Sphaerotilus microaerophilus: one gene and its partner. The protein of the gene in region 2 interacts with the protein of the main gene of each other region in a pairwise test. Links are inferred from orthologs where the notes say so. Each region holds a gene or a part of one and is shown on either strand. Other genes may lie near its edges.

The links. Proteins that work in one complex are often made in the same cells at the same time.
Region 1: the proteins of uvrB (region 2) and uvrA interact in binary tests that used the Escherichia coli proteins (3 or more experiments, as listed by UniProt). The link is inferred for Sphaerotilus microaerophilus from one-to-one orthologs.

What each region holds. Positions count from the first base shown.
Region 1 is NZ_AP025730.1:5,695-10,056, reverse strand. What follows is about bases 1-3,447. They hold uvrA (excinuclease ABC subunit UvrA), read right to left. Parts: upstream 3,147-3,447; coding sequence 201-3,146; downstream 1-200. Other genes in these bases: NGK70_RS00030 (Crp/Fnr family transcriptional regulator), read left to right, coding at 3,332-3,447; NGK70_RS00040 (GGDEF domain-containing protein), read left to right, coding at 1-161. Also shown: more of NGK70_RS00030, read left to right, coding at 3,448-4,090. UniProt on the Escherichia coli protein: The UvrABC repair system catalyzes the recognition and processing of DNA lesions. UvrA is an ATPase and a DNA-binding protein. A damage recognition complex composed of 2 UvrA and 2 UvrB subunits scans DNA for abnormalities.
Region 2 is NZ_AP025730.1:1,661,503-1,666,302, reverse strand. The notes cover bases 715-3,683. They hold uvrB (excinuclease ABC subunit UvrB), read left to right. Parts: upstream 715-1,085; coding sequence 1,086-3,281; downstream 3,282-3,683. Other genes in these bases: NGK70_RS07375 (low molecular weight protein-tyrosine-phosphatase), read left to right, coding at 3,278-3,683; NGK70_RS07385 (amino acid aminotransferase), read right to left, coding at 715-974. In the rest of the region: more of NGK70_RS07385, read right to left, coding at 1-714; more of NGK70_RS07375, read left to right, coding at 3,684-3,814; NGK70_RS07370 (Rrf2 family transcriptional regulator), read left to right, coding at 3,955-4,488; NGK70_RS07365 (IscS subfamily cysteine desulfurase), read left to right, coding at 4,609-4,800. UniProt on the Escherichia coli protein: The UvrABC repair system catalyzes the recognition and processing of DNA lesions. A damage recognition complex composed of 2 UvrA and 2 UvrB subunits scans DNA for abnormalities.

The sequences.
Region 1 (4,362 bases), 1.7 Mb from region 2 along the record:
GCCAGGGCGCCAACGAGGCGCTGGAGCGCGTCACCGTCTCGCTCGGCGTGGCCCCCTACTGCCGAGGCGAGAGTGCCCGCGAGTTCCTCGACCGGGCCGACCAGGCGCTGTATGCGTCCAAGTCGGCCGGCCGGGATCGGGTGACGGTGCTGGCCGCCTGAGCCTGGCGCCGCCCGCGGCCCCCCAGCCGCACACCGGCGTCAGCGCGCCAGCAGCGGCTTCAGGAAGCGCCCGGTGTGGCTGCCCGCGCAGGCGGCCACCTCTTCTGGCGTGCCGGCCACCAGCAGCCGGCCGCCACCGGCGCCCCCTTCGGGGCCCATATCGATCAGCCAGTCGGCCGTCTTGATCACATCCAGGTTGTGCTCGATGACGACGATCGTGTTGCCCGCATCGCGCAGCTGGTGCAGCACCTTGAGCAGCAGCTGGATGTCCTGGAAGTGCAGGCCGGTGGTCGGCTCGTCGAGGATGTAGAGCGTGCGGCCGGTGTCGCGCTTGGAGAGTTCGAGCGCCAGCTTGACGCGCTGCGCCTCGCCGCCCGACAGCGTGGTCGCACTCTGGCCCAGGGTGATGTAGCCCAGGCCCACGTCCAGCAGGGTCTGCAGCTTGCGTGCCAGGGCGGGCACGGCGTTGAAGTAGGCGTGCGCGTCCTCCACCGTCAGGGACAGCACCTCGGAGATGTTGCGGCCCTTGTAGAGCACCTCCAGCGTCTCGCGGTTGTAGCGACGGCCGTGGCAGACGTCGCAGGGCACGTAGACGTCGGGCAGGAAGTGCATCTCGACCTTCAGCACGCCGTCGCCCTGGCAGGACTCGCAGCGCCCGCCCGCCACGTTGAAGCTGAAGCGCCCCGGGCCGTAGCCGCGCTCGCGGGCGGCCGGCACCTCGGCGAACAGCTCGCGGATCGGCGTGAACAGGCCGGTGTAGGTGGCCGGGTTGCTGCGCGGGGTGCGGCCGATGGGGCTCTGGTCGACGTTGATGACCTTGTCGAAGGCGTCCAGCCCCTCGATCTCGTCGTGTGGCGCCGGCTCCAGGTGGCTCTGGTAGAGCTTCTTGGCCACCGCCGCGTACAGCGTGTCGTTGACCAGCGTGCTCTTGCCGGAGCCGGACACGCCGGTCACGCAGGTGAACAGGCCCACCGGGATCTCGGCGGTGACGCCCTTGAGGTTGTTGCCGCTGGCATTGACGATGCGCAGCACGCGCGGGTCGGTCTGGTCCTCCAACCGGCCGCGCCGGGTGGGCACGGCGATCTTCAGCACCTGGGCCAGGTAGCGCCCGGTGATCGAATCGGGGTGGGCGGCCACCTCGTCCGGCGTGCCCTGGGCCAGCACGCGCCCGCCGTGCGTGCCGGCGCCCGGGCCCATGTCGACCACGTGGTCGGCGGCGCGGATCATGTCCTCGTCGTGCTCGACCACCAGCACGCTGTTGCCCAGGTCGCGCAGGTGACGCAGTGTGCCGATCAGGCGCTCGTTGTCGCGCTGGTGCAGGCCGATGCTGGGTTCGTCGAGCACGTACATCACGCCCGACAGGCCCGAGCCGATCTGGCTGGCCAGGCGGATGCGCTGGGCCTCGCCGCCGGAGAGGGTGTCGGCGCTGCGGTCCAGGCTGAGGTAGTTCAGCCCGACGTCGTTGAGGAACTTCAACCGCGCGCGGATCTCGCGCACCACCTTGTCGGCGATCTCGGCCTTTGCGCCCTTGAGGTGCAGCCGCTCGAAGTAGCCCAGGCAATCGGCCAGCGTGGCGTGCTCGACCTCGTAGATCGGCCGCGGCGGCAGCTCGCCCGCGTCGATCAGCAGCACATGGCGTGCCTCGCGTCGCAGCCGGGCGCCACCGCAGGCGGGGCAGGGCTTGTGGCTCTGGTAGCGCGCCAGGTCCTCGCGCACGGTGGCGGAGTCGGTTTCGCGATAGCGCCGCTCGAAGTTCGGCAGGATGCCCTCGAAGGGGTGCCAGCGCTTGACGCTGCGCTTGCGCCCCGCGGCGCCCTCGGCGTGGTAGACGAAGGCGATGTCCTCGCTGCCGGAGCCCTGCAGCAGCACCTGCTGGTGTTCGGGCGCGAGGCTCTCCCAGGGCTCGTCCAGCCCGAAGCCGTAGTGGGCGGCCACGCTCTCCAGCATCGAGAAGGTGTAGGCGTTGCGCCGGTCCCAGCCCTTGATCGCGCCGCTGGCCACGCTCAGCGACGGGAAGGCGACCACGCGGTCGGGGTCGAACACGACCACCTCGCCCAGGCCGTCGCAGCTGGGGCAGGCGCCCACGGGCGAGTTGAAGGAGAACAGCCGCGGCTCCAGCTCGCTGAGCCCGTAGCTGCAGACCGGGCAGGCGAACTTGCTGGAATAGAGGTGCTCGCGTCCGCCGTCCGGCGCATCCAGGTCGAGCGCGATGGCGCGCCCCTCGGCAATGCGCAGGGCGGCCTCGAAGCTTTCGGCCAGGCGCTGCGCCATGTCGGGGCGCACGCGCAGGCGGTCGATCACCACGTCGATGTCGTGCTTCTCTGCCTTCTTCAGCGGCTGCAGGTCGGCGGCATCCACCACCCGACCATCGACGCGAAAGCGCACGTAGCCCTGCGCCTGCATCTGCTCGAACAGTTCGACGAACTCGCCCTTGCGGTCGCGCGCCACCGGGGCCAGCACCATCAGGCGGGTCTCGGGGGGCCAGGCCATCACCGCGTCGACCATCTGGCTGACGCTCATGGCATCCAGCGGCAAGCCGTGATCGGGGCAGTGCGGCGTGCCGGCGCGGGCGTAGAGCAGGCGCAGGTAGTCGTGGATCTCGGTGATCGTGCCGACGGTCGAGCGCGGGTTGTGGCTGGTGGCCTTCTGCTCGATCGAGATCGCTGGGGACAGGCCCTCGATCACGTCGACATCGGGCTTGTCCATCAGCTGCAGGAACTGGCGGGCGTAGGCCGACAGGCTTTCGACGTAGCGCCGCTGCCCCTCGGCGTAGAGCGTGTCGAAGGCCAGGCTGGACTTGCCCGAGCCGCTCAGCCCGGTGATCACCACCAGGGCCTGCTTGGGCAGGTCCAGGTCGATGTTCTTCAGGTTGTGCGTGCGGGCGCCACGCACCCGGATCGCGGCAGGCTCGGCCCCTGCGTTCGCGGCTCTGGCCGGCGCGGCGGAATCAACGGGGGAAGGGGCGGAGCTGCGGCGCGACGGCATGGGAGGCCAAGCATTCAGGGCAATCCAACATGATAGTTTGCCCAGCCTGTGCGAGCGCCCCGGGTGGAGTGGCCCGTCTGCATCCCCTTGACCGCAGGGGAGATTACCGGGTGGGGTGTCGGGCGGCAGCGATACTTCCTGCATCCCGAGGATGGCGGCCTTTGCCCGCCCAGGGAGTCTCCGCCATGGCCAGCACCGCTCCCGTGATCCCCTTGCGCCCCAGCAAGGATCCCCAGTCGCCTTACGACCCGCAGGCGCTGGTCTGCTCGGAATGCAGCATTCGGCAGTTCGCGTTATTCGGCGCACTGACCGAGGCCGGGCTGGAGCGCATCCACTATCACATCGCCAGCCTGCACCTGGAGCCGGGTCAGCGCTTGTTTGCGGCGGAAGAGTCGGGCTCGGCGGTCTTCACCGTGCGTCGGGGCGTGCTGCGACTGGAGCGCAGCAGCCGTGCCGGGGAGCGGCGCATCCTGCGCCTGGCCGGGCGAACGGACCTCGTGGGGCTGGAGGCCGTCCTTGGCCAGACCTATGCTGCCGATGCCGTGGCCTGTACGGAGGTCGAGGCCTGCCGCATCCCCCGGGTGCTGATCGATGAACTGCTGCCTTTTCATCCGGGCGTGGCGCGCGACCTGATGAAGCGATGGCAGCGCGCCCTCGATGACTCCGAAGAGTGGCTCACTGAACTCACCCGCGGCAGCGCCCGCCACCGCATGCTGAGGCTGCTGCTCAAGTTGAGCGAGTATGGCGAGCCAAACGGCCTGATCTGGCTGCCCACCCGCCAGGAGATGGGGGCGATGCTCGCCCTGACTTTCGAGACGGCCAGTCGACTGGTCTCGGCCCTGCGCAGGGAGGCCATGCTGCTGCCACTCGACGCACGCAGCGCCAGAGTCGACATGGCCAAGTTGCTGGCTGCCTTGAATGCAGAGCAGAAGCTCAACCCGTGATGGTGAGCTCGCTCCATATATATACATGGAGGCAATGGCACAGCGGGCGAGTCGAGCGCACTTGGCAGCAGTCCATTCGAAGCCTGCTGGAGAGTGATGCCGACGTCTTTTGACTTTTTTCTCGAACCCACTTGCAAAGCAAGGAGGGTTGTTGTTATAGTAGAAGGCTTCGCTGCTCACTGACTTGTTGGTGATTGGCGGGGCGGCTGGAGGCGGTTTGCGAGGTTTGCAGATTGCTTGTCGAGGCGGTGAATCCTGAGAGGGGTTGGTTG
Region 2 (4,800 bases):
GAGCGCATGGCCTTGATGCGCACACGCATGCCGGCCAGCTCGTCTTCCCACTGTTGGCGCAGCTCGGGCGTGCCCAGCACCTTGGCCACCACCTGGGCGCCGTGCGTCGGCGGGTTGGAGTAGTTGGTGCGGATGACGATCTTCAGCTGCGACAGCACGCGCGCGGTTTCTTCCTTGTCCACACAGACCACCGACAGGGCGCCCACGCGCTCGCCGTAGAGCGAGAAGCTCTTCGAGAAAGAGGTGGAGACGAAGAAGTCCAGGCCTGCGTCGACGAACTGCTGGATCACGGCGCCATCTTCGGCGATGCCGTCACCGAAGCCCTGGTAGGCCATGTCGAGGAAGGCGACGAGGTTGCCGGCCTTGACGGCCTCGACCACCTGGGCCCACTGCGCCGGGGTGATGTCGTAGCCGGTGGGGTTGTGGCAGCAGGCGTGCAGCACCACGACGGTGCCGGGGGCGGCGGCCTTCAGGTCGGCCAGCATGCCGTCGAAGTTCACGCCCAGCTTCTGCGCGTCGTAGTAGGCGTAGGTGCCCACCTCGAAGCCGGCGTTGGTGAACAGTGCGCGGTGGTTCTCCCAGCTCGGGTCGGAGATCAGCACCTTGGCCGTCGGGTTGACCTTCTTCAGGAAGTCGGCGCCCACCTTCAGGCCGCCGGTGCCGCCCAGGGCCTGCACGGTGGCCACGCGGCCGGCGCGCAGGATCTCGCTGTCGGCGCCAAAGACCAGACCCTGCACGGCACGGTCGTAGGCGGCGATGCCGTCGATCGGCAGGTAACCGCGCGCCGCCGGCGTGGCGATCATCTGCTGCTCGGCGGCCAGCACGCACTTCAGCAGCGGCAGCTTGCCGTTGTCGTCGTAGTACACGCCCACGCCGAGGTTGACCTTGGCCGGGTTGGTGTCGGCAGCAAATTGCTCGTTCAGACCCAGGATCGGGTCGCGCGGAGCCATCTCGACGGCGGAAAAGAGGGACATGGAGGAACTCGACGTGTCGGTGGAGGAAGCGGCGGGGGCGCGCTGGAAACCGCAGGCCCCCTGAGGTAACCTGTGCGATTGCCCGAATTTTACGGGCCATCGGATGTGGGCATGGCGAAACAGAAGGTGAGCAGGGTCCGCCCGGGCGGCAGACCGGGGGAGGATGTGGTGACCGGAGCGGGCAGCAGCGCCGCCGAGGCCGGTGCCGCACCTGCGGCGGTCGGGGCGGCCGAGGCACCTGCTGGGACCTTTGTCAGCTACCCGGATTCGCCCTTCCAGCTCTTCCAGCCCTACCCGCCCGCGGGCGACCAGCCCGCCGCGATCGAGCAGCTCGTCGAGGGCGTGCACGACGGCCTGAGCTACCAGACCCTGCTGGGCGTGACCGGCTCGGGCAAGACCTTCACGATGGCCAACGTGATCGCCCGGCTGGGCCGCCCGGCGATCGTCTTCGCGCCCAACAAGACGCTGGCCGCGCAGCTGTACAGCGAGTTCCGCGAGTTCTTTCCGAAGAACGCGGTCGAGTACTTCGTCAGCTACTACGACTACTACCAGCCCGAGGCCTACGTGCCGCAGCGCGACCTGTTCATCGAGAAGGACTCGTCGATCAACGAGCACATCGAGCAGATGCGGCTGTCCGCCACCAAGAGCGTGCTGGAGCGGCGCGACACCGTCATCGTCGCCACGGTGAGCGCGATCTACGGCATCGGCAAGCCCGAGGACTACACGCAGATGCGCTTCATCGTGCGGGTGGGCGACCAGATCGGCCAGCGCGATGTGATCGCCCAGCTCATCCGCATGCAGTACACGCGCAACGAGACCGACTTCTCGCGCGGCACCTTCCGCGTGCGCGGCGACACGATCGACGTCTTCCCGGCCGAGCACTCGGAGCTGGCGATCCGCATCGAGCTGTTCGACGACGAGGTGGAGTCGCTGCAGCTGCTGGACCCGCTGACCGGGCGCATCCGCCAGAAGATCCCGCGCTTCACGATCTACCCGTCGAGCCACTACGTGACGCCGCGCGAGCGCGTGCTGGCCGCCATCGACGGCATCAAGGAGGAGCTGCGCACGCGCACCGCCGAGTTCGTCAGCCAGGGCAAGCTGGTGGAGGCGCAGCGCATCGAGCAGCGCACCCGCTTCGACCTGGAGATGCTGCAGGAAGTCGGCCACTGCAAGGGCATCGAAAACTACAGCCGCCACCTTTCGGGCGCCAAGCCGGGCGACCCGCCACCGACGCTGGTGGACTACCTGCCGCCCGACGCGCTGATGTTCCTGGACGAGAGCCACGTGATGATCGGCCAGCTCGGCGGCATGTACAACGGCGACCGCGCGCGCAAGACCACGCTGGTGGAGTTTGGCTTTCGCCTGCCCAGCGCGATGGACAACCGGCCGCTGCGCTTCGAGGAGTTCGAGACCAAGATGCGCCAGGCCATCTTCGTCTCGGCCACGCCGGCCGATTACGAGAAGAACCACGCCGGCCAGGTGGTCGAGCAGCTGGTGCGGCCCACCGGGCTGGTCGACCCCGAGGTCGAGGTGCGCCCGGCCACCCACCAGGTGGACGACGTGCTCGGCGAGATCCGCCTGCGCGTGGAGATCGGCGAGCGGGTGCTCATCACCACGCTGACCAAGCGGATGGCCGAGCAGCTGACCGACTACCTGGCCGACAACGGCGTCAAGGTGCGCTACCTGCACTCGGACATCGACACCGTGGAGCGCGTGGAGATCCTGCGCGACCTGCGCCTGGGGACGTTTGACGTGCTGGTGGGCATCAACCTGCTGCGCGAGGGGCTGGACATCCCCGAGGTGTCCTTGGTGGCCATCCTGGACGCCGACAAGGAAGGCTTCCTGCGCGCCGAGCGCAGCCTGATCCAGACCATCGGCCGGGCGGCACGCAACGTCAATGGCCGCGCCATCCTCTACGCCGACCGGATCACCGACTCGATGCGCCGCGCCATCGACGAAACTGGGCGCCGCCGCGAGAAACAGATTGCCCACAACGCCGCGCACGGCATCGTGCCGCGTGGCATCCGCAAGCAGATCAAGGACCTGATCGACGGTGTCTACAGCGAGAAGTCCGGCAAGGATGAATTGAAGCAACTCGAAGCCGCCGCCGAGGTCGAAGCACTGTCCGAGAAGGACCTCGGCAAGCGCATCAAGCAGCTCGAGAAGCAGATGCTCGAACACGCCAAGAACCTGGAATTCGAAAAGGCTGCTCGCGTGCGCGACCAACTCGCCCTGCTGCGCGAACAGGCCTTCGGCGCCAGCGGCGCGGACAACGTCTCCACCCTCGTGCCCAGGAGCGCTGCATGAGCACCAGCACCGGCAACGACGCCAACGCCAGCCAGCTGACCCGCACCCGGGTTCTGATGGTCTGCATGGGCAACATCTGCCGCTCACCCACCGCCGAGGCGGTGCTGCGCCACCGCGTCGCACGCGCGGGCCTGGCCGCGCAGGTCGAGATCGATTCCGCCGGCACCCATGCCTGGCACACGCGCAACCCGCCCGACGAGCGCAGCATCGCGCACGCGGCGCGGCGCGGCTACGACCTCACCGGGCTGCGAGCGCGCCGCATCGAGTCGGCGGACTTCGAGCGCTTCGACCTGCTGCTGGCGATGGACGCGGACAACCTGGCCCACCTGCGCGAGACGGCCCCGGCCGAGGCCCACCATCGCCTGCGCCTGTTGATGACCTTCGCGCCGCAACTGAGCCTGCGCGAGGTGCCCGACCCCTACTACGGCGGGTCGGCCGGCTTCGAGCGGGTGCTGGACCTGATCGAGTCGGCCTGCGACGGACTCGTCGAGCATTTGCGCAGCGTCAATGGCACCCCTGGAAACAGCCGCTAGGCAGGCAGCCTGCACGGTCCAGGGAGTTGCCCTATAATTGACCAAATCACTCGGGAAAGAGGCGAGGGTCCACCCGACACGGAGCCCGGAGCGCGGCCACCCTGAACGCGCTTCCCTCCCGATCACAGGAGTTCGATGCCATGAGACTGACCACCAAGGGGCGTTTCGCCGTCACCGCGATGATCGACCTGGCGCTGCGCGAGCACAGCGGCCCGGTGGCGCTGGCCGCGATCAGCGCGCGTCAGCAGATTTCGCTGTCCTACCTGGAACAGCTGTTCGGCAAGCTGCGCCGCCAGGAGCTGGTGGAGAGCACCCGCGGCCCCGGCGGCGGCTACTCGCTGGGCCGCAAGGCCGAGGACATCACCGTGGCGGACATCATCGTCGCCGTGGATGAGGCGATCGACGCCACCGGCTGCGGCGGCGGCGAGAACTGCATGGGCGAAGAGGCCGGGCGCTGCATGACGCACGACCTGTGGTCCAGTCTGAACGCGAAGATGCTGGAGTACCTGAACTCGATCTCGCTGAAGAGCCTGGTCGACGACCAGCTCTCACGCGGCGTCTCGGTGGAGGACACGCCCATCAAGCGGGCCATCTCCTCCCAGCCGGTGGTCAAGCCGATCAAGGTGACGGCACCGAACTCGGTGTTCGCCCTGGCCGGCACGCTGACCAAGTAAGCCGCCCACGAGTCCGAACAAGGCTCAACAAGGCTGATTGCCGAGACGGCTCCCGCCCACGTTTTCGAACCCCGAGCCGCTGTCGCCTGGCGCGATGGCTGCCGATCGACCCTGCCAAGCATGGACATGACCCCGCACTTCCCCATCTACATGGACTACGGCGCGACCACCCCGGTGGATCCGCGGGTCGTCGACGTGATGGTGCCCTGGCTGCGTGAACACTTCGGCAACCCGGCGTCGCGCAGCCACGCCTGGGGCTGGGAGGCCGAGGAGGCGGTCGAGAAGGCGCGCATCCAGGTCGCCGAGCTGATC